4 regions of the Enterococcus casseliflavus genome follow, and region 2 is predicted to be linked to each of the others. Evidence: predicted binding sites of a transcription regulator. Region 2 holds the regulator's gene; each other region holds the start of a gene.
The links. The regulator LexA, encoded in region 2, represses DNA repair genes until DNA is damaged. The targets are predictions, from matches to a motif close to CNAACANNTGTTNG.
Positions count from the first base shown of each region.

Region 1: the regulator LexA is predicted to act here: its motif matches at 3,660-3,673, upstream of P0G38_RS15070 (FtsK/SpoIIIE family DNA translocase).
Region 3: the regulator LexA is predicted to act here: its motif matches at 3,282-3,295, upstream of dinB (DNA polymerase IV).
Region 4: the regulator LexA is predicted to act here: its motif matches at 4,992-5,005, upstream of recX (recombination regulator RecX).

Region 1 covers NZ_CP119393.1:3,204,921-3,212,910, reverse strand. The annotation lists T-box leader at 1-235, shown strand; gene P0G38_RS15095 (amino acid ABC transporter permease) at 544-1,188, shown strand; gene P0G38_RS15090 (amino acid ABC transporter ATP-binding protein) at 1,201-1,833, shown strand; gene P0G38_RS15085 (amino acid ABC transporter substrate-binding protein) at 1,847-2,650, shown strand; gene P0G38_RS15080 (AbrB/MazE/SpoVT family DNA-binding domain-containing protein) at 2,827-3,144, shown strand; gene P0G38_RS15075 (PIN domain-containing protein) at 3,152-3,589, shown strand; gene P0G38_RS15070 (FtsK/SpoIIIE family DNA translocase) at 3,720-6,158, shown strand; gene P0G38_RS15065 (GntR family transcriptional regulator) at 6,200-6,901, shown strand; gene proC (pyrroline-5-carboxylate reductase) at 6,963-7,763, shown strand; gene P0G38_RS15055 (HAD family hydrolase) at 7,810-7,990, shown strand, end outside.
Region 2 covers NZ_CP119393.1:1,729,609-1,737,598, reverse strand. The annotation lists gene P0G38_RS08420 (DnaD domain protein) at 1-329, opposite strand, end outside; gene P0G38_RS08415 (RidA family protein) at 441-827, opposite strand; gene P0G38_RS08410 (Fur family transcriptional regulator) at 824-1,264, opposite strand; gene cysK (cysteine synthase A) at 1,434-2,363, opposite strand; gene P0G38_RS08400 (glucosaminidase domain-containing protein) at 2,562-3,440, opposite strand; gene tkt (transketolase) at 3,816-5,813, opposite strand; gene P0G38_RS08390 (DUF896 family protein) at 5,914-6,153, opposite strand; gene lexA (transcriptional repressor LexA) at 6,290-6,910, shown strand; gene P0G38_RS08380 (hypothetical protein) at 7,040-7,252, shown strand; gene P0G38_RS08375 (IS1182 family transposase) at 7,398-7,990, shown strand, end outside.
Region 3 covers NZ_CP119393.1:1,438,063-1,446,052, reverse strand. The annotation lists gene nrdD (anaerobic ribonucleoside-triphosphate reductase) at 1-635, shown strand, start outside; gene nrdG (anaerobic ribonucleoside-triphosphate reductase activating protein) at 719-1,315, shown strand; gene P0G38_RS07090 (DNA alkylation repair protein) at 1,453-2,109, opposite strand; gene dinB (DNA polymerase IV) at 2,129-3,253, opposite strand; gene P0G38_RS07080 (P-II family nitrogen regulator) at 3,404-3,745, opposite strand; gene P0G38_RS07075 (ammonium transporter) at 3,762-4,979, opposite strand; gene rsmI (16S rRNA (cytidine(1402)-2'-O)-methyltransferase) at 5,151-6,011, opposite strand; gene P0G38_RS07065 (DNA replication initiation control protein YabA) at 6,082-6,429, opposite strand; gene P0G38_RS07060 (PSP1 domain-containing protein) at 6,449-7,249, opposite strand; gene holB (DNA polymerase III subunit delta') at 7,279-7,990, opposite strand, start outside.
Region 4 covers NZ_CP119393.1:2,086,900-2,094,889, forward strand. The annotation lists gene P0G38_RS10185 (AI-2E family transporter) at 1-642, opposite strand, end outside; gene P0G38_RS10190 (GNAT family N-acetyltransferase) at 788-1,222, shown strand; gene P0G38_RS10195 (N-acetylmuramoyl-L-alanine amidase) at 1,290-2,252, opposite strand; gene ntdP (nucleoside tri-diphosphate phosphatase) at 2,413-2,946, opposite strand; gene mutY (A/G-specific adenine glycosylase) at 3,040-4,191, opposite strand; gene recX (recombination regulator RecX) at 4,184-4,978, opposite strand; gene rlmD (23S rRNA (uracil(1939)-C(5))-methyltransferase RlmD) at 5,093-6,469, shown strand; gene P0G38_RS10220 (hypothetical protein) at 6,541-7,095, opposite strand; gene P0G38_RS10225 (ABC transporter permease) at 7,112-7,990, opposite strand, start outside.

The DNA of each region.
Region 1 (7,990 bases), 1.5 Mb from region 2:
AAACAGACATCGAAAAGAAGAGTAGCAAGGCTTGCTGTTTGAAGAGAGTCTCTGGTTGGTGCAAAGAGATAACGCATGGTTGTGAAACACATCTTGGAGTCGTTTTTCCGAAAGAAAAGTAGGAGAGACCGGGTTTGCCCGTTACAGCAGCAGTCATTGATTGATGACTTTCTGAGTTCAGTTGCTGTGAAGCACTGATAAACAAAGGTGGAACCGCGTTGATAACGTCCTTTAGCTGTAATGGCTAGGGGACGTTTTTTTTCTCTTTTTTTGCGGCTCACCGAAAACCGAAAGTGGAAGGATCACAAGGACTGCATGAGGCCTTTTCCTGCGAAGGAAAGGCAAATTGAGGTGGAACCACGTATTAAGCGTCCTCTGGCAAATGCCAGTGTGCGCTTTTTTTGTTTTTCTTTTTTAGAAAAATGAAACTTGCCAGTTGCCCCTCACCAGCCAACGTACAGCGCCACATAAGCATCGGAGCAAACCGTCGCTAAGCTGTTTCGCTGCCAATCGAAATTGAAACCTATCAAGGAGGAAGTCACCATGTTTGAGTATTTAGTCAATGTTATGCCCCAACTGATTTCAGGAACTGGAATCACCGTTAAATTGTTCGCACTGACCTTAATCGGGTCCATTCCCTTAGGCATCTTGTTGGCCTTTGTTTTAGCCAGTCGCCTGCGTATTTTGAAATTGATCGTGCAAGTCTACGTTTGGTTGATGCGAGGAACGCCTTTATTGCTGCAGTTGATCTTTGTTTTCTACGGTCTGCCGATTTTAGGGATCGTCTTTGATCGCTTTGAAGCAGCCTTGATCGCCTTTATCATCAATTACGCTGCTTATTTTGCCGAGATTTTCCGTGGAGGGATCCAATCGATTCCAGCAGGACAATACGAAGCCGCGAAAGTCTTGCGTTTGTCCCCGATCCAAACGATCCAAAAAATTATCATCCCACAAGTCGTCAAGATCACCCTGCCATCTGTCGGCAATGAAGTCATCAATCTTGTCAAAGACACATCCCTCGTCTACATCTTGGGCTTGTCAGACGTGATGCGAATCGGAAAAATCGCCATGGAGCGAGACAGTACCTTGCTTCCGTTAGTTGGGGTTGGCTTGATCTACTTGGTGATGACGGGTGTCTTCACGTTATTGTTAAAACAAATCGAGACCAAACTGGACTATTACCGTTAGGAGGAACCACGTATGTTAGAACTAAAACAAGTATCAAAATCATTTGGCGCCAAAAAAGTCATCGATCAGCTAGACCTGACGATCGAAGACGGCAGTATCTTAGCGGTGGTCGGTCCTTCCGGTGGCGGGAAAACCACCTTGCTTCGGACACTGGCTGGGTTAGAAACGATCGATTCTGGAAGCTTTTTACTGGATGGCAAAGCCTTTGATCCCACCGACACAAAAGAACAAGAACAAGTCGTCGGTGTCGTCTTCCAAGACTTCCAATTGTTTCCGCACTTGTCGGTTTTTGAAAACATCACTTTGGCACCAAAAATGGTGCTAAAACAAGACAAAGCCGCGTATACAGCAAAAGCCGAACAGTTGGCAGAAAAACTAGGGTTAAGTGACCTATTAGCTCAATACCCCTTCCAGTTGTCCGGGGGGCAGCGGCAACGGGTGGCTATCGCACGAGCGATGGCGATGAATCCCAAAGTGTTGGCCTATGACGAGCCTACCAGCGCCTTAGATCCAGGCTTGAGACAGCAAGTCGAACAGCTGATCTTGGATCTGAAAAAAGAAGGAGTGACCCAGATCGTGGTGACCCATGATTTGGTTTTTGCCGAAAATATCGGCGATCAATTATTAAAAGTAGCAGGAGAATAAGGGGGAGAACAAAATGAAAAAATTACTATTAACGGGAATCGCAGCAGCAAGTGTATTTTTATTAGGGGCGTGCGGCAGCAGCAATGACACCACAACCAGTGCCGCTGACAAAGAAGAAGTGATCGTCGGCCTAGACGATACCTTCGTACCGATGGGCTTTAAAGACGACCAAGGCAACATCGTTGGGTTTGATGTGGATTTAGCCACAGCGATTTTGGATCTAACAGGAACCAAAGTCAAATTTCAACCAATCGATTGGTCCATGAAAGAAACCGAACTAAGCAATGGCACCATCGATATGATCTGGAACGGGTATACCAAAACCGCAGCTCGTGAAGAAAAAGTATTGTTTACAGATACTTATATGGAAAATAAACAAGTCTTGGTCACAGCGAAATCAAGCGGCATTACTAGTTTTGATGATATGGAGGGCAAAGTCTTAGGTGCCCAAGAAGGTTCTTCTGGTTATGAGACCTTCAATAACCAACCGGAAGTTTTGAAGGATTTCGTAGACGGCAATGACGCAACCTTGTATGCCAGCTTTAATGAAGCCTTTATCGATCTAGAAAACGGTCGGATCGACGGTCTTTTGATCGACCGTGTCTACGCAGAATATTATTTGACTCAAACAGGCAAAACCGATGACTTCAACGAAATCGAAAGCCCCTTTGAAGCAGAAGATTTTGCTGTAGGTGTGCGTAAAGACGATCAAGCCATGGCAGATAAAATCAATGATGGCTTGAAAGAATTGCAAGACAATGGCACCTTTGCTGAAATCTCTGAAAAGTGGTTTGGTGAAGACGTCACACCAAACTAAAAACAAGTCAACAAGAGGCACTGGCTGCTTAGCAGCTGGTGTTTTTTTATACATTCATTTCTTTTGCGTATCTAAGTAAAGAAGGAATGAATGAAGTATATACTTGTGTATACATAAGCGTGCTCATGTTATAATGATAGGTAGTAAGGAAAATCCGATAAAGAGGGGGGAGCCGAGTGGAACATTATAAAGAGACCGCTCATTTGATTAAGTGGGGCAACGGACAGGGGGTTCGCTTGTCTAAGAAAATGATTCGGAAATTGGATCTCCAGGTAGGTTCTGAACTAGAAATGGAACTGGCAGAAGAAGTCAATGGCAAAAAACAGTTAGTTATTACAGAAAAGCAGTCAGTAGGAGCGTTGTCCCCAGAGGAGAAACTTCGTTTAGTCGATTCTTTGCAAGGCATTTTAGCAGATTCATTTGAAACACCTGACGTTGTGGACATCAAAAAAGTAAGAAACGAACGGCGTAGGAAAAAATATCTGGGAGAATAAAATAAGCATGACCAAATACAAAGCCAAACGAGTCGTGATTGACACCAATGTGATCCTTGACTATTTATTAGGAAGAGGGTCTAAAAGCCATCAAGAAGCCATCAAACAGATATACAACAGTTCCATTTATGGACTTTGCGAGGGCGTGATTACGGCAAGTACCTTAACGGATCTTTTCTATATTCTCGATGGAGCAGCAGGAGTCGATGCTCGGAGGGAAGTCAAAAAACTGATCCAAGTGCATACCGTCTTAACAGTTACGGAAGCAGATTGCCTTCAGGCGCTTGATTCAACAATGACAGATTTTGAGGATGCTGTTTTAGCAGCTTGTGCGAAGCGAAATCAAATCGACAGTCTAGTAACGACCAATACAGCTGATTTTGAATCATCGGGACTGATTGTCTATACAGTCGCTGAATTTGTGCAGCAGCTAAAAAGAGGATGATCACTGCTATATCTGGCAGACATCCTCTTTTTTCCTTAAATTCCAACAGCTAACCAAAATTTCTCACAGGAAAACTTTTGTTCGCCTTCTTTTTTCGTTATAATAGGGAAAGATGAAAAGAGGGATAGAAATGGCGCAAAAAAAACGCGCAAAGAAACGCAAAACAAAAAAACAACAAAAACAGCAAGAGAAATTAATGCTGGTCGGCGTCGGCCTGCTCTTTGTCTTGTTTTCGATATTTGGCTTTTTCCATTTAGGTTTTTTAGGAACCTTGATTGCCAACGGGTTTCGGATCGTTGGCGGAAACACGTACCAATTTTTGAGTGTTGCCCTAGCCGCTTATGGTGTCTGGTTAGCGATCAAAACGACCGATGCTCGCTTTAAGAGTATTCGGCGAGTGATTGGCTGTGTATTGGTGTATTTTGGTTTACTGATCATCCTCCATGCGCAAATCTTTAGTAATGTGGTGGGAGAACAAGCCAATATCTTCCAAACGACGTGGATGACGCTGTTAGGCGATATTCGGCGCAGCCAAGTGACCCAAAATGTCGGGGGCGGAATGATTGGCGCCATGCTCTATGGGGCGACCTATTTTCTTGTTTCCCAGATCGGCAGCTACATCATCGCTGTTTTACTCATGATGATTGGGGCGTTCTTGTTCAGCCAAATGAGCAGCCACGAGTTAGTCGAGCACCTGCAAGCAGCTGGTGACAAGCTGCAGCGGTTGTTAGAAGGCTCTCCAGAAAAGCAAGCCGAACGAGAAGCCCGCAAAGCGGAACGAGCAGCAGAGAAACAAGCTGCGAAAGAAGCAAAAAAAGAAGCCGAACGAGCAGCAGTCATGGCGGAGATCAAAGAAAAGAATCAAGTCCGACCAATGACAGAAGACGAAAAATCAGCAAAAGAACAACAGATGCAAGCGCCAGCTGATTTTGAACCAGAGCAGCTGAGCTTTGTACCCATCGACCACTTCCAGGAATTGCCGCAAGCGGCGGGACCAGAGGCCGCTCAAGCACCACATCCAGCAGGAAACAAACCGGGACCAAGCAAAAAGGTCAATGAAGACGGAGAGATCCTTGATGATGATGGTGAAGTGTTGGAATTTGAGATTTCCGAAGAAGCTGAAAATCGTGATTATGAATTGCCTTCAGCGCAATTACTCGATTCGATCCCTTCAACGGATCAAAGCAGCGAGTACAAAAAGATCGAACAAAATATCGGTGTGTTAGAAACCACCTTCCAAAGCTTCGGTGTTGACGCAAAAGTCGTCAAAGCCAGCTTAGGACCAGCAGTAACCAAATTCGAAGTTCAACCAGCAGTAGGGGTCAAAGTCAGCAAAATCGTCGGGTTGACCGACGATATCGCCTTGGCCTTAGCTGCCAAAGATGTGCGGATGGAAGCGCCGATCCCAGGGAAATCATTGATTGGGATCGAAGTTCCAAACAGTGCAGTTAGCATGGTTTCATTCCGAGAAGTGATCGAAGCCCAACCGGATCATCCAGATAAACTATTAGAAGTACCTTTAGGACGCGATATTTCTGGCCGTGTCCAAACGGCAGACTTAACGAAAATGCCCCATCTCTTGATTGCCGGATCGACCGGGAGCGGGAAGTCCGTAGCCATCAACGGCATCATCACCAGTATTTTGATGCGGGCAAAACCCCATGAAGTCAAACTGATGATGATCGACCCGAAAATGGTTGAATTAAATGTTTATAATGGGATTCCCCATCTCTTGACACCTGTCGTGACCAATCCCCGCAAAGCGGCGCAAGCGTTGCAAAAAGTTGTCAAGGAAATGGAAGAGCGCTACGAAAAATTTGCGGCAACTGGGGTCCGAAACATTACTGGCTACAACGATTTAGTGATCAATAAGAATTTAGAAGACGGCGAAAATCGTCCGATCTTGCCATTCATTGTAGTGATCGTCGATGAGTTAGCGGACTTGATGATGGTTGCCAGCAACGAAGTCGAAGATGCCATCATTCGTTTGGCGCAAATGGCACGGGCAGCAGGTATCCATATGATCCTAGCAACGCAACGACCAAGTGTGGATGTCATTACAGGGATCATCAAAGCCAATGTTCCATCACGGATGGCCTTTGCGGTTTCCAGCGGTGTCGATTCGCGGACCATCATTGATGGGAACGGAGCCGAAAAACTGCTAGGACGCGGCGACATGCTGTATCTGCCGATGGGTGAGAACAAACCGATTCGGGTCCAAGGGGCCTTTATCTCCGACCAAGAAGTCGAACGAGTGGTTGAATTCGTGACCGATCAGCAAGAAGCCAATTATGAAGAAAAAATGATGGTCACTGAGGAAGAAACGAGTACCGGCAGCAGCGGACAACCGCAAGATGAGCTATTCGAAGATGCCAAAGCCCTTGTGGTGGAAATGCAGACCGCCAGCGTTTCTCTCTTGCAGCGACGTTTTCGCATCGGCTATAACCGAGCGGCTCGGTTAGTGGATGAATTAGAAGATCAAGGTGTTGTTGGCCCTTCTGAAGGCAGCAAGCCGCGGAAAGTCTTGATCGAGCCGCAACCAGAAGACATTCCTACCTTTGATGAATAGGGAGAACAAGACCAATCCAATGAGAGAAAGGCGAGATAGCAATGAAACGCAAACACATTCTTTACCGTGATGTTGCCGATAAGCTCAAAGAAGACATCATGTCGGGTCGCTACCCGATTGGTTCATTTTTACCGACGGAAACAGAATTGGAAGCCACCTTCAATGTCAGCAAGATCACTGTCCGCAAAGCCATCGAATTGTTAGCGGCAGATGAGTATGTGGAAAAACGCAGCGGACGTGGGACGACGGTTTTAAGCAATCGCCCTTATAACAAGCTGTCAAAAGGCACGACGTTTAGCCAATTGCTTGAAAAGACTGGCAAGGAATACACGAAGAAAAACCTCAGCTATGAATTAGTCGAACTTGCGCCTGAGCACCCCGCGTATTCTTTGATGGGCAAAGAAGTCATGCGTTTACGTCGTATGTATTATTTTGACCACCAACCCTTTATTTACTATGAGTACCATTTGCCAAAGCAGCTAAAGGGTACCTCCATCGAGGTCTTTGAAGAAAAATCATTGTATCGCCTATTGGATGAACATCGAATGATCATCGATCGCTTTCAAGATGCGTTCGTGGCAACGACCTTGACCGAAGAGCAACAGAAGTTTATGATCACGCCAGAGGTCGCTGCCTTGAAACGAACCCGTTATTCGTATGATCTACAAGGAGAAGTGGTAGAATATACAGAAGGGATCTATAACACCGCCTTGCATCCGTATATGATCGAGTTTGAAGCCTAGTCATTGATTAGGCTTTTTTAGCAAAAAGTGGTACCAAAATCAGAAGTGGAGCGTGAAAACTATGAGAAAAATCGCCTTTTTAGGAGCCGGTAACATGGCAAAAGCTATCATCAACGGCTTGATTGCAGCAAACCTGTATGAACCAGCAGAGATCCTGGTTTATAACCATCGCTACGAGCCGACTTTGGCACAATTAGAAAAAGAAACTGGGATCACTGGGACAACTAAGCTAGCAGATGTCACCGAAAAAGCGGAGATCCTCGTCTTAGCAGTTAAACCTTTTGTCTTTCCCCGCTTGCTTGCTGATTTAAAAGACGGCTTGACCAAGGAGCATTTGCTAGTATCTATTGCCGCGGGCGTGACGATCGCGCAAATGGAAGAAATCATCGGTGCGCACAAAATCGTGCGGGTCATGCCAAATACCCCTGCACTGGTGGGGGAAGGGATGTCTTCTATCAGTCCCAACGGTCAAGTGACGGAAGCCGAAGCCAACGAAGTCAAACAGCTTTTTGAAAGCCTGGGCAAAGCCGAGCAAGTACCAGAAAGCATGATCGATGCAGTCATTGGTGTCAGCGGTTCTTCACCAGCCTACACGTATTTGTTCATCGAAGCTTTGGCAGATGGAGCAGTAGCAGAAGGAATGCCGCGTCCGATGGCGTATGAATTTGCTGCTCAAGCGGTATTAGGCGCAGCGAAGATGGTACTAGAGACGAAGGAACACCCAGGTGTCTTAAAGGATCGTGTCAGCTCGCCAGGGGGCACAACGATCCAAGCAGTCAAAACCTTAGAGGAAAATGGCTTTCGGGCGGCTGTCATCAAAGCAGTGCAAGCAGCTGCTGACAAAAGTCGGGAGATGTCTTGATCCCCAGTGAATGAGGAAAAAATCTTAGCAAAACGAAGGAGCGTTTATGAAAGAACTTTTGATTTTTGATTTTGATGGATTGTTAGTCGATACTGAAAGAGTCTATTTTGATGGGTGGTTGGCGCTATTTAAAAAGTATGAGCTTCCGATTACAGCCGCTGATATTTTTGGTTGGCGTGGTCAAAGCTGGCAACAGACTGCCACTAAATTAGCCGACCTCGTAGGCG
Region 2 (7,990 bases):
TGCTGCAAAAGAAACTCGAGTCGCTCATAAATGCCAGTGAAATCATAATAATCAATCATTTTTCCTGCGTCGTCTTTTTTTGAACCCATTCGCAGCACATCTTTTTTCAGCAATTGATTCAACCAATGATAGATCTCTTTTTGGTCGCTGCCCATCACCGAGGCGATCTCACGTAAATCTGGAAAATCATTGCCTTGCTCATGGCTGCGATACAGTTGCAGCCATAACAAAAATTCATCATTCGTCAAACCAAGATGATGGTAATTCTCTAAAAGCAAATTTGAAATCGTCGTTTGTCCTTTTGCCAAATATTCCTTTAACGAAACCATACTACATCCTCTTCTCCTTGGCTCACTTGAAACATTAAGATTCTTCCTATCAGGATCGAATCAATAAAAAGGGGACGACGCAAATGCGGACGTCCCACGATTCTTTGTTGGTTACGCTTTTTCTTTGACTGCTGCGATGATCTCAACTTCAACCAAAACATCTTTTGGTAAGCGAGCAACTTCGACAGCAGAACGTGCAGGTAACGCTTCATTGAACAATGTGCTATACGTATTATTGAAAGGAACGAAATCATTCATATTTTTTAAAAAACATGTCGTCTTAACGATATCATCTGGCGTAAGTTCCGCCGCTTCAAGAATCGCGTTGATATTTTTCAATACTTGCTGTGTCTGTACTTCAATCGTCGTACCGACAACTTCCCCCGTAACAGGATCTAATGGCACTTGACCAGAAGCAAACAAAAAGCCGTTTGCGATTTTTGCTTGAACATAAGGACCGATTGCTTGTGGTGCTTGATCTGTAGAAATTATCTTCATTTTGTTTCCTCCTCTTTCACTTGGCATTCGGGACATAGACCATAAACTTCTAGTCGATGGTTATTTATTTGATACCCAGTTAATTTCGAAGCCGCCATTTCGACATCTTCCAATCCTGGATAGTAAAAATCAGCGATCTTTCCACACTTTTGGCAGATAGCATGATAATGAGGCTCTGTTGTAAAATCAAAACGACTGGAGGCATCTCCATAATTCATTTCTTTTACAAAGCCAATTTCTGTGAACAAACGTAAGTTATTGTATACCGTTGCGACACTTATACCAGGAAAATGAACTTCAATCGCCCGATAAATCTCTTCAGCGGTTGGATGGGCATCGTGACTGGCTAAAAATTCTAATATCGCTACTCGCTGCGGTGTAATACGAATATTTTCATGTTTTAATCGTTTGATCGCTTCATCGTAGATCGTACTCACAGGAGTTCCTCCATTTCTCTTATCTTACCTATCATACTATGTAAAACCTAAAAATTCAAACAGCTTTCCTTGTTTTTTTCAAAGGAATAGCGCATTTTTCCAGCCCGTCTTCCCTCAGTTTTTCGAGAAAGAAAAGCAGACAAACGAATGCCTGCTTTCTCCCTCTTTGCTAGTCTTCAAACTGATACAGTGCCGTAGACAAATAGCGTTCACCATTATCTGGTACGATCGCTAAGACTTTTTTGCCTTTTCCTAAGTCCTTAGCAACCTCTAATGCCGCTTTGATCGCTGCACCAGAAGAAATCCCTACTAAGATTCCTTCTTTCATCCCAACTTGACGCGCAGTTTCCATGGCATCCTCACTAGCGATGGCAATCACCTGATCATAAATCTCAGTGTCTAGTACTTTAGGAACAAATCCCGTGCCGATCCCTTGGATCTTATGGGGACCAGGTTTGCCACCTCCTAAAATAGCTGATTCTGCAGGCTCAACGCCCACGATCTTCAAATTAGGATAGACGCGCTTCAATTCCTTCCCCGCACCAGTGATCGTGCCACCTGTGCCGATCCCAGCAACAAAAGCGTCTAACCCTTTAGATTCAAACGCATCCTCAATTTCTTTCCCTGTCGTTTTTTCATGGACTTCTGGATTGGCTGGGTTTTCAAATTGTAATGGCATATAATAGCCGTCTTGTTCTGCTAATTCTTTTGCTTTATTGATAGAACCAGTGATTCCTTCAGACCCAGGGGTCAAAATCAACTCTGCGCCATAAGCTTGAACAATTTTACGTCTTTCAATACTCATGGTTTCTGGCATAACCAGCACGACACGATAGCCTTTTGCCGTACCGATCATGGCTAAGCCGATCCCAGTATTCCCAGATGTTGGTTCGATGATGGTATCACCAGCTTTTAACAAGCCATTTTTTTCTGCTTTTTCAATCATGGCTAAAGCAATTCTGTCCTTGACACTTCCCCCAGGATTGAAGAACTCTAATTTCAGATACACATCCGCAGAACCTTCTTCTACGATGTGATTTAATTTGACGATTGGCGTATGCCCAACTAACTCATTGACCGATTGATAGATTTTTGTCATTGAAAATCCCTCCCGTTCTTATTCTTCCATTCTACCTAAAATAACCCCGAGTTGCGAATAAAAAGTAAGCAATTTCAAGTTTTTTCTTATTTTTTTATATTTGTTTGTATTCACTTTCTTGATTTTGTTTTTCCATTACAAAAAAACCTTAAGAATGATGCCATTTAGAGCAATCATTCTTAAGGCGGTATCAGATAATTAAACGATTAATTCTTGGCCAACAACAATGACCTCACTAGATAACCCATTTGTTGCCATTAGAGCGTCGACCGTTGTGCCAAATTTATTGGCGATATCCCAAAGTGTATCGCCTGAAGCAACGTGATAGCTCTGCGCTGTAGATCCGCTGTTTACCTGGGTCGTCGTTGTAGTTTGCGTAGTACTCGTGCTAGTCGTGCTCGTTGTACTTGTCCATGCGGTACTTTGCGTTGTCCCAGTATCAAAGCGTGTGAGCTGATACGTTTCAATTAACCAGTTCAGTTTTTGTGCATACCCTGGATCGGTAGCATAGCGCCCCGTCAAGTAATTCGTTGCATCATAAAATGAGGTTGTTTGGCTTTTCCAAACACCACTGTAATGAGCAGTTCCTGTCGCGAAACTCGTGCTGCGCAAGACATTCGCATGATCCTGAAACGATTCCCAGTAAGAGTTATATTGACGAAACGGTTCATTCATCTCTACCCACTGACCATTCAAATACTCTTGTGTAGGCATATAGACACTTTGTCCGTTGTAACTGCCTTTGACCCCAAACAAATTGTAATAGGGTGCATTGGATAACGCGGAAGAACCATAGCCGCTTTCCAAAATCGCTTGAGCAATCATCACAGAAGCATAGAGGTCATTGTTGGCAGCAACATCTTGTGCTGACCAGCCAATTTGCTCAATAAAACCTGAGATGTCCTGCGTCGCGTATTGATTCTCAGCAGCTTGTACCTGTTGAGGAACGAAAGTGACCGTCATTGGCGCTAACATCATTCCTGCCCCCATCAAAGAGACCACCGCCTTTTTAGTAGGTCTTTTTATCGTCTTCTTTGGTTGATGATGTCTTTCACTTCTTGTTTGATAACTTCCCATTTTTTTCCTCCAGTAACTGTACGTTTTTTCAAATAAATCAATACAGCTATTATACGGAAAAACGTCTAACAGTGCAAACAATGTTGATTTCACACACGAAAAAAGACTTTTAAAAAACTTCATGGATATCCTTCTCGGTTTACTAACTACCTAGAAGTTTTTAAAAAAACTATCGGAATGGTATTGCCTTACTTCCCTCTTGCTATTCAAAAAAGCTTGTGTCTTGCGGTACAACCATTTTTTGGAAATCTTAGCCACTATTACTTTAAATAAGTCACTCTAACACGTTTAAAGTGGCAAGGATCCAGACAAAAAAACACGCTCGAAAATCGAAAAGATTCTCGAACGTGCTATTTTTGATTGATTGTCGATCAATTAATCGATTGATTTGAAAGTATTCACGACATTCTCAACACTGAAGCCGAATTCCGCTAAGACTTTGTCACCAGGTGCGGATGCACCGAAATGATCGATCGCGATCACTTTTCCATGGCAACCGGTGTAACGTTCCCAACCAAATGGGGAAGCCGCTTCGATTGCTACCCGTTTTTTCACTGCTTTTGGCAAGACGCTTTCTTTGTATTCTGTGCTTTGTGCTTCAAACAGATCAAAGCTTGGTAAGGAGACTACCGATACATCGATGCCTTCTTCTGCCAATTTAGCTTGTGCTTGGACCGCAAGATTCACTTCAGAACCTGTGGCGATCAAAATACCCGCTGGTGTTTCACCGGCTTGTTTTGAAATCACATAGCCACCTTTTGCGACATTTTCATCCGCACCGGTTTGCGTGCCTTCGATCACTGGTAGATTTTGTCGGCTTAAGACTAAGACCGTTGGCTTATCGGTTGTTGTCATGGCCAGTTTCCAAGCAGCACGGGTTTCATTGCCGTCTGCTGGACGAATCACTTGGACATTTGGCATGCAACGGACGCTGGCTAATTGCTCGATTGGCTCATGCGTCGGTCCATCTTCTCCAACCGCCACGGAGTCATGCGTCAAGACATAGATCACAGGTGCATGCTGGATCGCAGACAAGCGCACCGCTGGACGCAAGTAATCAACGAAGACGAAGAAGGTTCCGCCATAGATTCGCGTACCGCCATGCAATTGAATGCCGTTCATGGCTGCTGCCATCGCAAATTCTCGGACACCAAACCAAATGTTGCGGCCTTCGTATTGGCCAGGTTCAAAGTCTTTTTCTGCTGCCACCATCGTGTTGTTGGATCCAGAAAGGTCAGCCGATCCACCCCAGAGACTAGGGACGGCTTTGGATAAGGCTTGGATCATCTCTTTGCTGGATACTCGACTAGCTTGTGAGCTGCCAACTTCGTAGCTTGGTAATGCTGCATCCCAATCTGCTGGCAATTCACCCGCAAAGGCTTGTTTGAATTGCGCCGCAAGTTCTGGGTAGTCTGCTTCATAGGCACGGAAGGTTTCGTTCCAAGCTGCTTCAGCTTTTTGCCCTTCATCGATCATGGTTTCTTTGAAGCGCGCGGCAACTTCTTCAGGTACGGTAAATTCTGGGTATTCCCAGCCATAAATCGCTTTGGCTGCAGAAATGCCTTCGGCACCGATCGGCGCACCATGAACGGCAGAGGTGCCTTGATTTGGCGCACCGTAGCCGATTACAGTCTTGATTTCGATCAAGGTTGGTTTGTCGCTTTCAGCTTTTGCTTCGTCGATCGCTTTCGAGATCGCTTCTAAATCATTGCCGTCTTCAACGAGAATGTGTTGCCAGCCATACGCTTCAAAACGCGCACCGACATTTTCTGTAAAGGCTTTTGAAGTTGGGCCATCTAGGGAGATGTCATTTGAATCGTACAAGACGATCAGTTTGTCTAATTTCATGTGACCAGCCATGGATGCAGCTTCTTGCGAAACACCTTCCATCAAGTCCCCATCGCCACATAAAGCGTAGGTATAGTGATCAATGACTTGATACTTGTCGCGATTGTAGGTTGCAGCCAAGTGGGCTTCGGCCATTGCCATACCGACTGCCATGGCGATCCCTTGTCCTAAAGGTCCAGTGGTTGCTTCCACGCCGTCTGTGTGATCGACTTCTGGATGTCCTGGCGTGCGGCTATCCCATTGACGGAAGCTTTTTAGATCCTCAATGGTCACATCGTAACCAGACACGTGCAACAAGCTGTACAATAACGCCGAACCGTGTCCAGCAGACAAAACAAAACGGTCACGATCCACCCAGTTGCGAGAAGTCGTTGGATTGACTTTCAAGTGTTTCGTCCACAAGGCATAGGCCATGGGTGCTGCCCCCATCGGTAATCCTGGATGTCCTGAATTGGCTTTTTGTACGGCTTCGATACTTAATGTACGAAGGGTGTTCACTCCTAATTGATCGATTTTATCAAACAATGGTAGTTCCTCCTAATTTAGGTTTTTTTTACCTTTATTACATCTTTCATTATACGTGATTCAGAAGCTTATTTCAATAGCAATGAAAAGGAATTCACAATTATCTGCCGTGGAGACCTTTTTTCTTTTGAATCTCTTTTAACTTCTCTGGTGTCACATCAGCACCTTCAGGGTCAACGATTTTCATTCCTTCGATATGGTGTCGCATCCCTCCACGAAAGGCGGTTAAATACTCTTCACGCAGAACTTTTTGTTCGTGGGTCTCAGCCTCAGTCAATCCTTCTGTTTTTTTCTTGTTGGCAAGTTCATTGATTCGAGCTAATTTTTCTTGAGATAGCATAGTTGTTCCTCCTTTTCCCTCTTGATTTTACTACAAACTAGCGAGCAAAAACAATAGCACAAAAAGCGAACATTTGTTTGAACAATCGATATAGCTATGGTACACTAAGGTTATCAAATGAAAGAAGGTGTCAGTTTTGGCAAAACGAACAGAAAATCGACAAATCGAAATTCTTAAGTTCATTCATACACGTGTCACTGAAAAAGGCTATCCGCCGACTGTTCGCGAAATTGGCGAAGCCGTTCAGTTATCTTCTACCTCAACTGTTCATGGCCATTTGTCCCGACTTGAAAAAAAAGGGCTGATCTTACGAGATCCTACAAAACCCAGAGCCATTGAATTAACTGCTTCCGGTCTTGAAAAAATCGATGTTCAACCAGCATCCATTCCGATGCTTGGTGTCGTAACTGCTGGAGAACCGATTTTAGCCGTGGAAGATGCATCCGATTTCTTTCCGATTCCGCCAGATTTAGCAAATAGTACCGGAAGTTTATTTATGTTGACGATCCGAGGAGAAAGTATGATCAATGCTGGCATTCTCGACGGTGATCAAGTAATCGTTCGTAAACAACAAAGTGCTCAAAATGGCGATATCGTGATTGCTATGACAGATGAAGACGAAGCTACGTGCAAACGATTCTATAAAGAAAAGAATTACATTCGCTTACAACCAGAAAATGATTATTTAGAACCAATCATTTTGCCTGACGTAACGATTTTAGGATTGGTTGTTGGATTGTATCGCCATCTGCTTTGATGCTCAACGAGCTGACTAGGAAATCTTCGTTTTTACGAAGATTTTTTTTCTTTCCTCTTTACAAAGCGAACAAACATTCGTATAATAGGTATACAAACATAAGTTCGTATTATTTAAGGAGTGAATGAGATGAAAGCAGTTCGTCGATTTGGTTTTATGTTGTGGGTATTATTGATGGGAATTGTTATTGGCTATTTTGGCGTTTTAAGTGCTGTTCTGATTTTTTGCCCTCTAATGATGCTTTGGTTCATGCTTTGGGATGAAAAGAAATTCCGCCAAGCAGAGCGCAAACGTAACCGCCATTATTATCACGATCATGATTTTTATCGTTATGAACCATGATCCTTCCCCTACATACGCCCATAAGGCAGCAGAAACAAAAAAGGACTCCAGCGAGTCCTTTCAGACTGTAGACAAAGTACTAGTTTTTAGTGCTTTGTCTTTTTTTATCCGTTAAAATAAGAGTATCAATTGGAGGTGTATCCAGATGCTCTCAAAACAAGATATGAGTAAACGCGCACAAATCGGTTTCTTTTCTCTTGAAGACTTGGTCCCACAGGACCATTTATTTCGGCAAATAGATCAATGTATTGATTTCTCCTTTATTTATGAATTGGTTAAAGAGAAATACGATGAAATCCAAGGACGTCCTAGCTTGGATCCTATTCTTCTAATTAAATTACCAATGATTCAATATCTATTTGGTATTAAAAGTATGAGACAAACAATAAAAGAAATAGAAGTGAATATCGCTTATCGCTGGTTTTTAGGTTTGAGTTTAGAAGATCCTGTTCCTCATTTTTCAACATTTGGTAAAAACTATACGCGACGGTTCAAAGGAACAGATCTCTTTGAAAAAATTTTTTATGAAATTCTAGAACAATGTATCGCTGAAGGTATCGTAGATACTTCCGAAGTATTTATTGATAGTACGCATATTAAAGCACATGCGAATCGTAACAAAAAAGAATCTGTCGAAGTAATGGAACAAGCTGTTTTTTATACAGATAAGCTGACAAAAGAAATCACCAAGAATCGAGAAAAACATTTAAAAAAGCCCTTAAAAGAAACAAACGCAGA
Region 3 (7,990 bases), 290 kb from region 2:
CTGCTTCGGCTTTTTATGGTGGAACATGGGAACAAGATCCAGAAGCAAAAGCCTTTACCCTAGCGATCGTGAAAGAATTGAAAGCTCATGCAGATGCTTGGGGCGATGAATACGGCTATCATTTCAGCGTATACTCGACGCCTAGTGAAAGCCTGACTGATCGTTTCTGCCGCTTGGATACCGAAAAATTCGGTGAAGTTGAAAACATTACCGACAAAGAATACTACACCAACAGCTTCCACTATGATGTGCGGAAAAATCCGACACCATTTGAAAAACTTGATTTTGAAAAAGAATATCCAAAATACTGTTCTGGCGGGTTTATTCATTACTGTGAATACCCAGTCTTGCAGCAAAATCCAAAAGCGTTAGAAGCGGTTTGGGATTACGCTTATGATCGGGTCGCCTATCTTGGAACAAATACCCCTATCGATCACTGTTATGAGTGTGGGTATGAAGGAGATTTCAATCCAACCGAACGGGGCTTCGAATGCCCGCAATGCGGCAATCATGACCCAAAAAGTTGTGACGTCGTCAAAAGAACCTGTGGGTATCTTGGAAATCCTCAAGCTCGTCCAATGGTCAATGGACGGCACAAAGAAATTTCTGCCCGGGTCAAACATTTGCAAGAATAAACGAAAAAGGAGTGCTAGAATTCTTCTACACTCCTTTTCTTGAAGACCAATCCCTGTAATTCATGATAGAAAGAAGTTTTCTTATGAGAAATCCGAAACCTAAAGAATGGCAAGCCAAAGAATATAGCCAAAATTATATTGCTGATTACAAAGCCTTCAACTTTGTTGATGGTGAAGGCATTCGAAATAGTTTATACGTGAGCGGCTGTCTCTTTGCTTGTGAAGGATGTTTTAACAAAGCGGTCCAAAACTTTCGCTATGGTACACCTTTTACGCAAGAACTAGAGGATCGAATCATCGAAGATCTGCGGCATGATTATGTCCAAGGGCTGACCCTCCTAGGCGGCGAACCTTTCTTGAACACAACAGTCTGTCTGAAAGTCGTTGATCGGGTTCGTGCTGAATTTGGGCACAGCAAAGATATTTGGAGCTGGTCAGGCTACACCTATGAAGAATTGCTTTTGGAAACACCCGATAAATTGGAACTTTTATCCAAAATCGATATTTTAGTCGACGGTCGTTTTGAACTGAGCAAACGAAATTTAAACTTGCAGTTTCGCGGCAGCAGCAATCAACGAATCATTGATCTTGCTGCATCTCGGGAACAAGGAAAAGCGGTTATCTGGGCAAAGTGCAAAGATGCTGAAGCAAGCTACGAACAAATCAAAAAACAAATTTAAAAACTAAAAACACCGTGCATCTTGAGGTGACCCCAAAAGTTAGACCAAAAAATCGAACTTTTGCCGGTCACCTCCTCTTCCTTCAAAGATGATGCACGGTGTTTTTTTATGTTATCTCAACTCAGTGACCAAGTTTTTTACAGGTACTTACTTGCTTCACGAATCGTCAAAGGCGCCAGACTTGTTTGATAGCGAAGCAGAAAGTCTTGGACCCACTGAGGATTCGTCTTGGCATAATCTCGTAAGCTCCAACCAATGGCTTTGTTGATAAAGAATTCAGAACTCCCCAAATTATTGACGAGGACCTCTTCAAGCAGTGGTCGATCCATCTGTTCTTTTTGCAGCAGTTGATGGAGTATTGCCACTCGCCGCAGCCAAAGATTTTCCTCAAGACTCCAGCGAAGCATTTCAGCTTTTAACGCTGGCAGTCGGCGAACTAGTTTTCTGACAACCTCACTTAGGGCATCCACGCTATCCCACCAAGCTTTTGTTATGACTAGCTGTTCAATTTTTGCCAGATCGATGGCCGCTAGAAACGGCTCCATCACTACTAAATAATCAATCGCAAGGTATTGGTGTTCCCGATAGTTGCTTTGCCAACAATGATCGATAAAGTCCCAATCAACCGTTTTCGTTTGTTTTGCAGCTTTGAAGGTCGCTTTCTCCTGCTGGCGGCGCAACGGCGTAGGAATGCCTAAAAAATCAAACTGATGCCGCATGTAGGCGGCCATTTTTTCACTTCGCTCCTGATTAGCCAATCCTGTCATCGTGTCATATACTTGATAGAGTGTCATTTTGCTCCTCCTCTTCAGCCTACTGCTCGTCAGATAGTTGCCATAAGGGCAGTACGATATTTTCATAGGTCAGTGGATCAAGATTTGTGACGGTGATCCCCAAAAGACGGATGCCTTTTTCCAAACCTAAAATTTCTTCCCAAATCAGACTTGCTTCGGAAAATAGCTGTTCTTTTTTATGAACATAGGTTGGCAAGGTCACTCGCTTGGTGATCGTAGAGTAATCACTGTAACGAACTTTCAACACGACCGTCTTGCCATGTTTTTGTGTGCGCTTCAGTGATCTTTCGACTTCTTCTGCGATAGCCCGTAACTGGCTCAATACTTGTTCTTCACTGGTTAATGGATTGCCGTATGTATGCTCTTTTCCAACTGATTTCCGTTCTCTGGTCACACTAACTGGGGAATCATGGATCCCTCTAACTTTCCGATACAAGGAATACCCCATTTTGCCAAATTCACGAATCAGCGCCATCTCACTCCAGCCATACAGATCAGCTCCTGTAAAAATACCTAACTCATGCATCCGCGGAACAGTTTTCTTCCCGATCCCGTGAAATTTATCAATGGGTAATTGTTGCAAAAAGGCCACTGCCTCATCTGGCATCACCACCGTCAATCCTCGTGGTTTATGATAATCCGAAGACAGTTTTGCCAAGAATTTGTTGTAACTGACTCCTGCCGAACAGGTCAGATGAGTCTCTTGCCAGATGTCTCGTTGAATCAAACGAGCGATCTTAATTGCTGAAGGACAATTGATCTTGTTGACTGTGACATCTAGATACGCTTCATCAATAGAAACTGGTTCGATGATGTCGGTGTACCGATGAAAAATTTCTCTGACTTGCTGGGACACTTCACGATACTTTTGATGATTTCCCGGTTTAAAAATCGCTTGCGGACAAAGCTCATAGGCTTTTTGCGCACTCATTGCCGAGTGGATGCCATATTGTCGTGCCAGATAATTGGCGGTCGTGACCACTCCTCGTCCGCCAGTATCACTTGGGTGACGGGCAATGACGAGGGGATGCTTGGCAAGCTCTGGATCATCCCGTTCTTCCACCGAAGCAAAAAAAGCATCCATATCAATATGAATAATTTTGCGGCTCGTATCATTTTTTAAGGGAAATTGTAGTTCCGACATCGTTGTTCACCTCACTTCTTATTATAAACGAACAGAGGTTCCCTATCAAGCAAGGAATCGAGGGAAGCACGCAAAAAGGACCAATCTTCATTGGTCCTTCCTTCTACATTCACTGCTTTTGCGGCCCTCTTCATGGTCCAAGAAGTTCTACTATAAGGCAGCTTCCCCTCGTTCATTGGTGCGAATCCGAATCGCTTCTTCCAACGGGTAGACGAATATTTTGCCGTCACCGACTTCATCTGTCCGACAGATCGATACAATCAGCTCAATCACCGCATCGACTTTTTCATCTGCTAAAACAAAACGGACATTTACTTTTGGTAAAAGAGTTGTGATCACCTCTTGGCCACGAATAAACTCTTTGAGGCCTTTTTGATTGCCACAGCCCAGCACTTGACTGACTGTCATGCCGCTGATCAAATCAGACTGATCCAAAGCGGCCTTTAGTTCTTCTAATTTTTCTTGGCGAATAATCGCTTCAACTTTTTTCATGACTGCTCCTCCACTCTTAAGAGTCTAACCCCATAAAGGTAGGATAGGCCGTTTCGTCATGTTCGATCCGATCCATCCCCACTGCTTCTTCTTGTTGCGATACGCGAATCGGCATTACCCATTTGATCAAAGTGATAATGACAAAGGATAAGATACCAGCAAATAGAATCGTAAATACGATACTTTCGGCTTGTGCGAGAAAAAGATCAACGCCGCCATAGAGCAATCCTGACCGTCCACCCACTGCTGGATCCGCAAAGATCCCCGTCATCAAACCGCCAAAGATCCCGCCTACGCCATGGCAGCCAAAGGCATCCAGCGCATCATCTAATCCTAGACGATGTTTGATGACAGAAATAAAGAAGTAGCAAAACGGACTGACTAAAGCGCCAATGATAAAGGAAGACCAAAGCGAGACAAATCCCGCACCTGGTGTGATGGCAACTAAGCCCACGACGGCTCCAGTACACGCACCAACGATCGTCGGTTTGCCTAACACGATTTTTTCGATCAGCATCCAAGAAAGCATCGCACTGGCTGCTGCCGTATTCGTGGTCATTAGGGCGTGGATCGCTAGACCATCAGCTGCTAACGCAGAGCCAGCATTAAAGCCAAACCAGCCAAACCATAAAAGGCCAGCACCTAGTACAACAAAGGGAATATTATGAGGACGATATTCGGTTTGATGAAATTCTCGCCGCTTACCGACAACGATCGCTAAGACTAACCCACTGATACCCGAACTGATATGAACGACATTGCCTCCTGCAAAATCGATCGAGCCGATCGCATCTAAGAAACCGCCGCCCCATACCATATGTGCCATTGGAAAATACACAAGAACTAGCCAGAAGCCGATAAATAGGAAAATAGCTGAGAAACGCATTCTGCCCACGACAGATCCAGTAATGATCGCCGTTGTGATCAAGGCAAACATCATTTGAAAGGCCGCAAATAACCCTTCAGGAATCCCTTCTCCTTCTGTCATCGAGACATGATTGAAAAAGACTTTATCTAAATTCCCAATAAATGAGCCTGTGCCGCTAAAAGATAAGGTATACCCTAAAGCGACCCATAGCACAGACGCCAAGCCCATCGTACAAATCACCATCATCATGGTATTGAGGATGTTTTTGCGACGTTCCAATCCTCCGTAAAAAAATGCCAATGCTGGAGTCATAAGAAAAACCATGCCGCTACAAATTAAAATAAATGCAATATTCCCTGTGTTCATTTTTGACGCCTCCTTTTCTTTATGTTAGCTATCCTAACATCATATGTTCAAATAATCTAGATTTTTCTGAGAAAACCGTGAATTTTCTGAAAATAGCTAACTATTGATGTCAGATAATTTAACACAAGTCCGAAAAAAGACAAAAAAATACCGAGAGAATTCTCGGTATGATTACGTTTCTAATTGATGGTAGGCTTGATAAACAAGCTGTTTCTTCACTTGATTGCGTTTAGCCACTTCTTTGATGGCTTCTTTCGAAGACAAGTCTGCCTCTTCCATCAAGGCTGCCACCTGTTCAGCATAGCTTCCTTCATAAACGACTTCAGGGATTTCAGAAGCGCCTTCCACTAATAGACAGCATTCCCCTTTGATTGGTTGTTGGTCGAGGTATTCAATCAATTCTGAAAAGGTCCCTCGCAAGTATTCTTCGTGGATTTTTGTCAATTCACGGCAGATAACTGCTTGACGTTCTCCCAATACCTCTTTCATCGTTTCGATCGTCGCTGCGATTCGATACGGTGACTCATAAAAAATCATCGTAGCTTTTTGGCTTGCCAATTCACTTAACGCTTGCTTTTGTTCTTTTTTCTTACGAGGTAAAAAGCCATAAAAAAGATTCGGCTGCGGTGATAAGCCAGAAGCGATCAGCGCGGTCAAACCAGCCGTAGGTCCTGGGAGCGCAATCACTGCGATTCCTTCGACCAAGCACGCCTTGACTAATTCATGACCTGGATCACTAATGGAGGGCATACCAGCATCACTGCATTGGGCAATAGTCTTGCCCATTTGCAGCTGTTCTATCAGCTGTGGCACCCGTTCTTTATAATTGTGTTCATGTAAGCTTTTTTGAGGTGTCGCAATCTCAAAATGATTCAACAATTTCTGGGTATTTCGAGTATCTTCACTTGCGATCAGGTCCGCTTCTTTTAAAATTTTGACACATCGGAACGTCATATCTTCCAAGTTACCGATCGGTGTTGGAACAAGATACAGTTTTCCAGTGTCTTGTTTATAACTTTGCTGCTTTTGCATGTACTGCTCCTTTCGAAAAAAAGACCAGCAGAAACTGATCTTTTTTCTAACGAACCGCTTCGTCTGTCAGCTATTTGCCGCTTTCACGATAGATCACTTCTAGACAAAACGCACAAGGTTCGTCATGTTCTCTGCGAGAACCGTATAAGTCATAACAAACATGAAATCCTTCTTCGTAAATCTTTTCTAAATTCATCCGTGATTTAGAAAGCTCTTGTTTGACCGATTCAGCGGGTGCATCTGCCACTTGGTTCAACTCACGAATGTGTTCACGTAAGCGTTGATTTTCCAATTCTAATGTCGTATTTTTTTCGACGATTTCTTGCAAAGACTGCTTCATTTCCGCTAGATTATTCAAGGAATTTTGCAACTCCACTTCTAACTGATTCAATCCGTCATATATTGATCGTTTGTCCATGCTCATTATGGTCACCTACTTATTTTGTCACTAGTTCTTCATAATCATACTCGATTGGTGTTTGCCGATCATGCAAACGGACTTTGATCACTCGGCTCAACAGATCCAGCCCGACCACACGTCCTTTGCCATCTGGCGTTTCAACTTCCTTGCCGCGATCCGGCAATTCTTTTTTTGCACGCTCATACTCTTCACTTTCGTACTTAAGACAACACATCAAACGACCACATAACCCTGAAATTTTTGCAGGATTTAAGGAGAGCCCTTGATCTTTAGCCATCTTGATGGACACTGGGATAAAATCGCCTAAAAACGTCGCACAGCATAGTTTGCGACCGCAGGGTCCAACTCCGCCTAGCGCCTTTGCTTCATCCCTGACACCAATTTGGCGCAGTTCGATCCGTGTATGAAATTCACTTGCCAAGTCTTTGACCAACTCACGAAAATCAACGCGGCTTTCTGCCGTGAACGAAAAAATCAGTTTTGTTCGCTCAAAGGTATATGCCACCCGAATCAGCTTCATTGGTAGCTGGTGTGCTCGGATTTTTTCTTTCCCGATTTTCAACGCTTCGTCTGCTGCTTTTTGATTGGCGGCAGCATGCTCCAAATCTTTTTTCGTCGCTCGACGCAGGATCGGTTTGACTGCTTGAGGCAAATCGCTCTCATTCATTTTTCTGCTTTTGGTAACCACCGTGGCAAGACATTTGGCATCTTGTGATTCCACGATGACTTGTTCATTTATGGTATAGGTCTGTTTTTTTGGTGTGTAAAAATAAATCTGGCCTACGTCATGATAACGCACTCCGACAACTTCGATCATCTCTGGTCTCCTTTTCCGGCTGCTGCGTTTTATCCATAGATGATTTTCACGGAAAATTGTTCTGCCACTCCTTGGAAAGACACATTGGCTTGCAATTTTTTTTGTGCTTGCAATGCGGCTTCAATGGCACGATTGATCTCTTTTCCCCATAAACCTTGTGCCAACAATCGATCTCGTTCCTCTTGAAAGTAAAATAACAAGAGCAAAAAGATTTCTGATTGCTGATTTTTTTCTTTTGCTAGACCCAATAATTTTTTCTGAACAAAAATAAATGCTTGCGGGTCTTTCTTCAAAAGGTAATTCACCCAACGCTTAACAGCATCCTTAGTTTCATTAAACCATTCATCCTGCGAGATTTCAACTGCTTTATGATAACTATTAGTCAAGTGGCTCAGAAGTCGACTCGTCTCTTTGGAAAGTCCTTCTTCTTGCAGCTTCTCCTGTAGTTTTTCTTTTGACAGCGGCGAAAAATGAATGATCTGACAGCGAGACTGAATCGTCGGCAAAATACGTCCTAAACTCTCGGTTTCTAAAATCGCCAAAAAGTTTCCCACCGGTTCTTCTAAAAACTTTAATAGGCTGTTGGCAGCACTGTTGTTCATTTTGTCTGCTTGAGACAAAATAAAGATTTTCAGACGACTTTCAAAGCCGCTCTTTGAGAACTCCTCTTGCAGCTGCCGAATCTGGTCGACTTTGATCATCTGCCCATCCGGCTCGATTTGGATAACGTCAGGATGCTCT
Region 4 (7,990 bases), 360 kb from region 2:
ATCACCTAGCAACCCAACAATCTGCTCGCGTCTTCTTTCTGGAAAGACTGTTTTCAGATTAGGAACTAGCTTTTCTCCATCCTTCAACATGTAGAAAAGGATGAATGGGACTGTAACGATGATCATCGTCGCGGAAGCAATCGTACTGACGATCGATCCTAAGCTAGTGGATAACCCACTAAGAAACTGCTGCAGCAAAGAACCATAAGAAAGATTTAGGTTTTCTAACTGCTGCGCGATATCGATTTGTTTGAAAAATGGATCATCTGCGATTCTTGAGATCCAGCTTTCCATATTTTTGGCAAATGTTGGAATATTTTCCGCCAATGAAGTAATCTGACTCACCAGATTAGGAATAACGCTGACGAAAATCAAGATGATTGCTGCTACTAATAACAATAGAACCAATATGACAGCAAACAGTCGTTTTATTTTTGTGGTTTTCATCAAAAATAGGACGATTGGATTTAGCAGATAATACAGAAAGCCAGCAATCAATACTGGTGCAAATAAAGTAGAAAAAAACGTGCCGATCGGTGCAAATAGAAAATTGACTTTACTTAACACAAACACGAGTGTCACTAAAACCAATGCTTCCAATGACCAAAAGAACAGTTTTGATTGTTTGAATTTGTCGAACAAAAGATTCCCTCCCTTTTTTATAACATTATAGTTGATTTTGTAAAAAAAAGCTTGCGACTTTAGCCGCAAAAAAAAAGAAATTTGTAAAAAAAGTGGTATACTAATAAAAATAACGGAGAAATCATAGCTGAGGTGAGTTTTTTTTATGCATATCGCACAAACAAAAGATACGCTAAGTGAGATCTATTTGGCGTCATTGAAAATACGAAATCAAGTGTTCGTAAAAGAGCAAGGGGTTCCATTAGCATTAGAAGTAGATGAAAATGAGGCATTGGCTGTTCATTTCGTCTTATATGACGATGACAATGAAGCAGTCGCAACCTTACGTTTTTTACCGATCTCTGATCATGAGGTGAAATTACAGCGAATGGCGGTGCCAGCTGCTCATCGAGGTTCAGGCTACGGCAGACAGTTGATCAAGGGAGCGGAAGCTTTCATTCAAAAACAAGGAATCAAAAAAGTCACGTTAGGGGCACAGTTAACTGCCAAAGAATTTTACTTGAAGTTAGGCTATCAGCCTGAAGGCGATGTCTTTTTAGACGCGGATATGCCCCATATCAAAATGAGCAAAACCTTTTAACGAGCAGTGATTACTTAAAGCAGCGACCCCAAAACAGATTCTTCCTCTGTTTTGGGGTCGCTGCTTTTTATTCCTCTGCTTCAACGATCTCTTCAATCGCTGTCAGCAACGCTTGCGCCACCCTTTGATCATAGCCTTCACTTGTAATCACCGCTAAATCAGTGTCACTGTTCAAATAGCCTAACTCCAACAAAACTGCTGGAATATATTGCTCTCGTAAAACATAATAGTTACCAAAACGAGTGCCGTTGGAACTCAATGCCACTGAACTACTCAAACTGGAAGTGATCGTTTCTGCCATCTCTTTTGCCCCAGTATAGTAATAGTAAGTTGTCAGTCCTTGATTGCTGTTTGGTAGCTCTGAATTGTCGAAATGAATGCTGATAAATAGATCTGGTTCCTCCGAGAGTGAAGCTGCAGTAATTTCAGACAGCGCTAAATAGCGATCTTCGGTGCGTGTATATCTGACTTGAATGCCCGCTTGGGTCAGTACTTCGCCGATGGTTTGGACGGTGGCTAACGTCAAATCTTTTTCCATGATCGTTTGATCCGTTGACAGTGCCCCAGAATCTTCGCCGCCGTGCCCCGCATCAAGAACGACTTTAAAGTCTGACAATTTTTTTGGAGTCTCCGAAAGTGGAACTTCTTGGATGGATGCAGAATGCTTTTCAATGTAACCCGTTATTCCATCGTCAGTTTGGATTTCAACCATCTCTTCTGTTTGACTAAGTACGGTTGCCCAACTTCCACGGTGGATCTTCCCGATGACGGTTTCTTGACTTGTTGTCTGATAAATCGATACATAATCGTTCTCACTTTCAATCGCTGCATCGTATTCTGAGGGATCCACGTAAATTTGGACCATGCTTGCCGTTTGTGCGACCTCTTCTGCTTGAGCGTCCGACTCGGTTTGAGCCGTGCTTTTTTGGGTCTCTTCTTGAACAAAATGATCATTTCTCAACACAGCAAAACCTGCCGCAAAAAGTAGAATCATGGTAGTACCGATAACAAGCTTCCCTTTTTTCTTCATTTGCTTCCCCCACTTTTTTCTTGGTCTTTCTATCATGGGACTAGCAGCTTAAACAGAACTTAAAGGCAACTGCTAGAAGCAACCCTCTCACAGCACAAAAAAACTTCAACCGAAATGGTTGAAGTTTTTTGGGAAAAATGAGCGATCCGACCCATTTCACTTATTTTTGAGACAACTGCTTGTAGCGATCATACCAAATGTCCACATACCCTTGCGAAAAGGGTCCTTTGCCATTATTGATCCAATCTACTAAAATTTTGACATTTTCTTTCAGGATAAAATCAATGTCTTGCGGATATTGCATAATCTTACTGTGCAATTCATACTCATCCACATCTAGTAAACGTTTCTCGCCATCAGGAAATACTTTGATATCAAGGTCATAATCGATATATTTCAATGCCTCTTCATCAAGTAAATACGGTGAAGCAAGATTACAATAATAGGAAACCCCCTTTTCTCGAATCATTGCAATAACATTAAACCAGTATTTTTTATGAAAATATACAATTGCTGGTTCACGGGTAACCCAGCGTCTTCCATCTGATTCGGTCACTAATGTATGATCGTTGACCCCTATCACTGAGAATTCACTGGTCTTTAAGACCATCGTATCCCGCCACGTTCGATGCAAATTGCCGTCATGTTTGTAGCTTTGAATGCTGACAAACTCTCCTTCTTTTGGAACTCGCATAGCAACCCTTCCCTCAGCAAGAAAACTTGCGTTTTGTTTGGGTGTTCATTACACCGACATCGTTAATATTATAGCAATAAAAGAAAGCTTTGCCTAGAAATCTTTATCGAGTTTCTGATATTTCTTTAATTGATCCACCAATTTCTGCTGGGGTTTTGGGAAAACATAGTTTTCAAAGGATTCTTTGGTAGCCCATTCGCTGTCTTGTAACGGGATTTCTCCCCGTTTTCTGCCGTAAAATAAAAGGACGTGCCATTTCAAATGACTAAAGATATGAGTGATCTCACCAAAATGTCGTTTTTGCCAAACAACAGGCAGATCAGGAAAAATCTCGAGCGCATCATCTTCGGCAATCAAATCCAACTGTAGCTGCTCCTCTTTTGCCCATGTTCGCTGCAGAGCCTCGTACTGTTCTTTCGTCACTTCTACCAACGGAAAATGCCACATAGAGGCCAATAAGCCTGTTTCAGGTCGCTGTACGAGTAGAAACGAGCCTTGATCTTCGATGGCGCCTGCGATGTAATAGACATCTTTTGGCTTTGCTTTTTTCGATTTCACTGGAAAGTCTGTTTGTCGATTCTCCGCATAAGCAAGACAATACTGACTGATGGGACACTCTTCACATTTCGGTGTGGTGGGTGTACAGATTCGTGAGCCAAGATCCATCAAGGCTTGATTAAACTCACCAGGTTCATCGGGGGAAATGATCGTTCTCATCGCCTCGTCGAATGGTCTTCGGCTGCTGGCTTTCGCAATATCTGCTTCGATACAAAATAACCGACTGACGACCCGCATCACATTTCCATCGATTGCCGGTTCTGGCAAGCCAAAAGCAATACTGCCAATCGCTCCAGCTGTGTAGGGACCAATTCCTTTTAATGAGCGAATCTCTTCAATTGATTGGGGCATTTCTCCGTCGAATTCGGCAACGATTTGCTGGGCGGCAGCCTTAAGGTTACGGGCACGAGAGTAATAACCTAAACCTTCCCAAACCTTTAAAAGCTTTTGTTCTTCGGCTGCCGCCAAGTCTTGGATCGTCGGGAATTGTTCCATAAAACGATAGAAATAGCCAATCACTGTCTCCACTCGTGTTTGTTGAAGCATGATCTCTGAGATCCAGATTGCATACGGATCGTTGGTCGCCCGCCAAGGCAGATTGCGTTTTTCTTTATGATACCAAGTTAAAAATATTTCTTGGAACGTCTTGATTTTTTCTTCATCCCAAGTTTCCCATTGCTTACTCATCCATTACTTCCTCATCTAAGAATCGTTGTATATCATCGATGGCAAACCCTTTTTGATAAAGGCCTTGCTTGATTTTCATTTTTCGTTTCATCAACGGTAACCGCTGATGCCGCCGCATAAGTCGGGCCCCTTCTCTTTGGAGCGCTTCATTTTCTTGGTCCTCATCTTTTTCCATCGGTAATTCATCCAAAATCATCTGAATGACTTCCTGATGAAAACCTTTTTGCATCAAATGCATTTTTATCTTTTGGATCATTTCTTTATGGCTTTTGTTGTGAAAACGACGCATCGCTTTTTCAGCCGTATGATAACCGACTTCAAACTGCATTTCCTCGGTATACAAAGGCAATACTTCCTGAATCACGGAATCTTTTAATCCTTTTTTTCTCAATTGCTGACTGATGACCACGGGTCCTTTATCACTCATGCGGACTTGGGTGCGAATGTAGCTTTCTCCGTAGTTTTTGTCATCAATCAAATTCAACTCTTTCAGACGTTCAACGACTAAGTCTCGGTCTTGTTTTTCGATTTCTTTGTCTTTCAAATAGGTACGGACTTCCATTTCAGAACGCAGCTGATAGCTGATATAGTTCATTGCTTGCTGCAATCCTAAATCAAACCCCGCACTTTTTTTGATTTCTTTTAATTCTTCTTCACTCAGTTCCTTGCCTTTTAATAGCCGAAAACGGACCAAAAGATCTTCTGAGACCCGCAGTGATTCACCTTCTGATGTCGCCACTTCATAAAATGGTCCTTTTCCTTTATTGATACGAATAATTGTATTCATCTTCTTCACCTCGCGAACGTACATTCTATTTTACCACAACTACGATGAAATTCCTTCTAATCAAGCTGAAAAAATGTGGTAAAATGAACTGACTATTTTATTTAAGGAGTTCACATGGCAAATACACAAGTCCAGCTTGGACAAAAACTACAACTAACGATCAAACGCTTGGGGATCAACGGAGAAGGCATCGGGTATTACAAAAAGCTGATCATCTTTGTTCCCCGTGTTCTACCGGGGGAACAGGTCATTGCCGAAGTCACCAAAGCATCTCCCCGCTTTGCTGAAGCTAAGATGACCAAAATCATCAAGCCAAGCAGCGATCGCATCCAACCACCCTGCAAGTTTTACGACCGGTGCGGCGGCTGCCAATTGCAGCACTTAGTCTACGACAAACAATTAGACTTCAAAAAAGACCTATTGAAACAAGCACTTGAAAAATTTAAGCCAAAAGGCTACCAACAGTTTGAACTAAGGGATACTTTAGGCATGGATGTTCCTTGGCATTACCGCAACAAAGCACAATTTCAATTGCGTTACAACAGTCAAACCAAACGAATCGAAGCGGGTTTATACGAAATGGAGTCTCATCGCTTAGTCGCCATTGATGATTGCCTCGTACAAGAACAAGATACGCAAAAAGTGATCAACGGCATCGTCCAATTGTTGAATAAATACCAGATCCCGATTTACGATGAACGCAAAAACAGCGGGATTCTACGGACATTGATGGTTCGTATCGGGATCGCGACTGGCGAAGTTCAAGTCGTGTTTATTACCAACTCTGTCAAACTGCCGCAAAAAAATGCGCTGATTCGCGAGATCAATCAGCGCTTGCCGCAAGTCGTTTCCATCATGCAAAATGTGCAAAACAAAAAAACGTCCGTCGTCATGGGAGAGGAAACGATTCATCTTTGGGGCAAAGAAGCGATCGAAGAACGGTTGAATGAACTGACCTTCGACTTGTCCGCCCGCGCATTCTTCCAGCTGAATCCACAGCAAACCAGCATCTTGTATCAAGAAGGGTTAAAAGCCCTTGGCTTGAGCAAAAATGAAACAGTCGTTGATGCCTATTGCGGTGTGGGAACGATTGGGTTGAGCGTGGCTCCATATGCCAAAGAAGTCCGCGGCATGGACATTATTCCTCAAGCAATTGAAAATGCCCAAGAAAATGCACGCCGCATTGGTGCCCAAAATACCCATTATGAAACGGGAACTGCTGAGGAGCTCTTACCAAAATGGTTTAATGAAGGCTTCAAACCTGATAGCATCATTGTTGATCCGCCAAGGACAGGCTTGGATGAACGATTATTGCAAGCTTTGCTGAAACAACCACCGAAGAAGATGGTCTATATATCTTGTAATGTTTCTACTTTAGCAAGAGACTTGGTCCAATTAGCCAAAGTGTTTCACGTAGAATATCTGCAATCAGTAGATATGTTTCCACAAACCGCCCGCTGCGAAGTAGTGGTAAAATTGACTCGCAAATAATCATTTGCCTGACAAATCATCTTGTGATTTGTCAGGCGAATATTGTTTTCGTTGTCTTTTAAGCATAACGATTAATTGATTTGTAAGACGAGGACTTTCGTGGCAATAAAGGTGTCCCCTACTCGCTGCCCATAAAGACTTACCGATCGTTCAAGCTGCAGATCCGCACGTGACCCCTCCACGATTCGAGAATTATGCGATTGTGCATCATATAGAATTACTTTTATCTCAGTCTCGCTAGTAATCGTAAAAGATAATCTTTCCTCAGATGCGATCGCCATATCAAAGACTTCGCCGTCTTCCCCTGTTCCTTGAGAAATGTTCGTCAATTCCATCTCAAAACGATCACCATCAATAAGAATGAGTGTGCCCGTTTCATCTGCTTGTGCCAATTCCTCATTCGCTCGCTCTGCATCAGTCTGAGTCACTTGTTGCACTTTTGTCTGATCGGTTTGATCGTGATTATTTTGGGTCTCGTCTCCACTTTGACTTGTTTGCGTTTGCGGCGTATTGACTTGGTTGTTGATGGGTACGTTGTCGTTGTTTGTCTGTGGATCATTCGCAGCAACACCACAACCACTAAGTAATGCCACAAACAAGATAATTACTGTTTGTTTTTTTATCATAAAAAACACCTTCCTTTTATTCATAGCGTAATGCTTCGATCGGTTTTAATTTCGACGCTTTATAAGCGGGTAAGTAACCAAAAATAGTACCGATCAGCATTGAAAATGACACACTGATCAAAATGGATAACAATGAGATCGTCATCGGATACTCTAACAGACGCAAAGCGATCAGACTGATCAACAGACCGACGATGATGCCAATCAGCCCGCCGATCACCGATAAAACGATTGCTTCTGTCAAAAATTGCTGCAAAATCACTTTACGTTTGGCACCCAATGCTTTCTTCAAACCGATCTCTCTGGTACGCTCTGTCACACTGACCAGCATCGTATTCATTACTCCGATCCCACCAACGAGTAAGGAAATGCTAGCAATTCCCCCCAGTAAAATCATATTCGATCTATTGATATCATCGGTCATTTTCTGCACTTCATCATAGTTGCGGATGGAAAAAACAAAATCTGAAGGCGGAATACTCTTGGTCAATTCATGGCTGGCTTGAACGACTGCTGATTCTAAGACGTCCGCATTCGTTGCCTGAAACAGCACTGTTGGCCTTTGGTTGAGCTTTCCTTCGACGAAACTTTGGCTGCCTCGAGGGATGAAGACATATTTCCCTGACAGTTGCTCCGTGTCAGAAACAGCTACGCCAACGATGCGAAAGGGCGTCCCATTGATTTCGATCAGTTGATTGATAGGATCACGATACGAGAAAAAAATTTCCGCCAAATCTTTCGTAATCACCGCAACTTGCTTTTGTGTCTGCAATTCGGTTTCAGTCATTGCTCTGCCAGCAAGGATCGTATGGGGCAAAATTTCAAAGAATCCGCGATCCATGCCTAGCACTGTCGTATCGGTTTGCTGGTCTCTTTGGAAAACTGTCAGATTGGC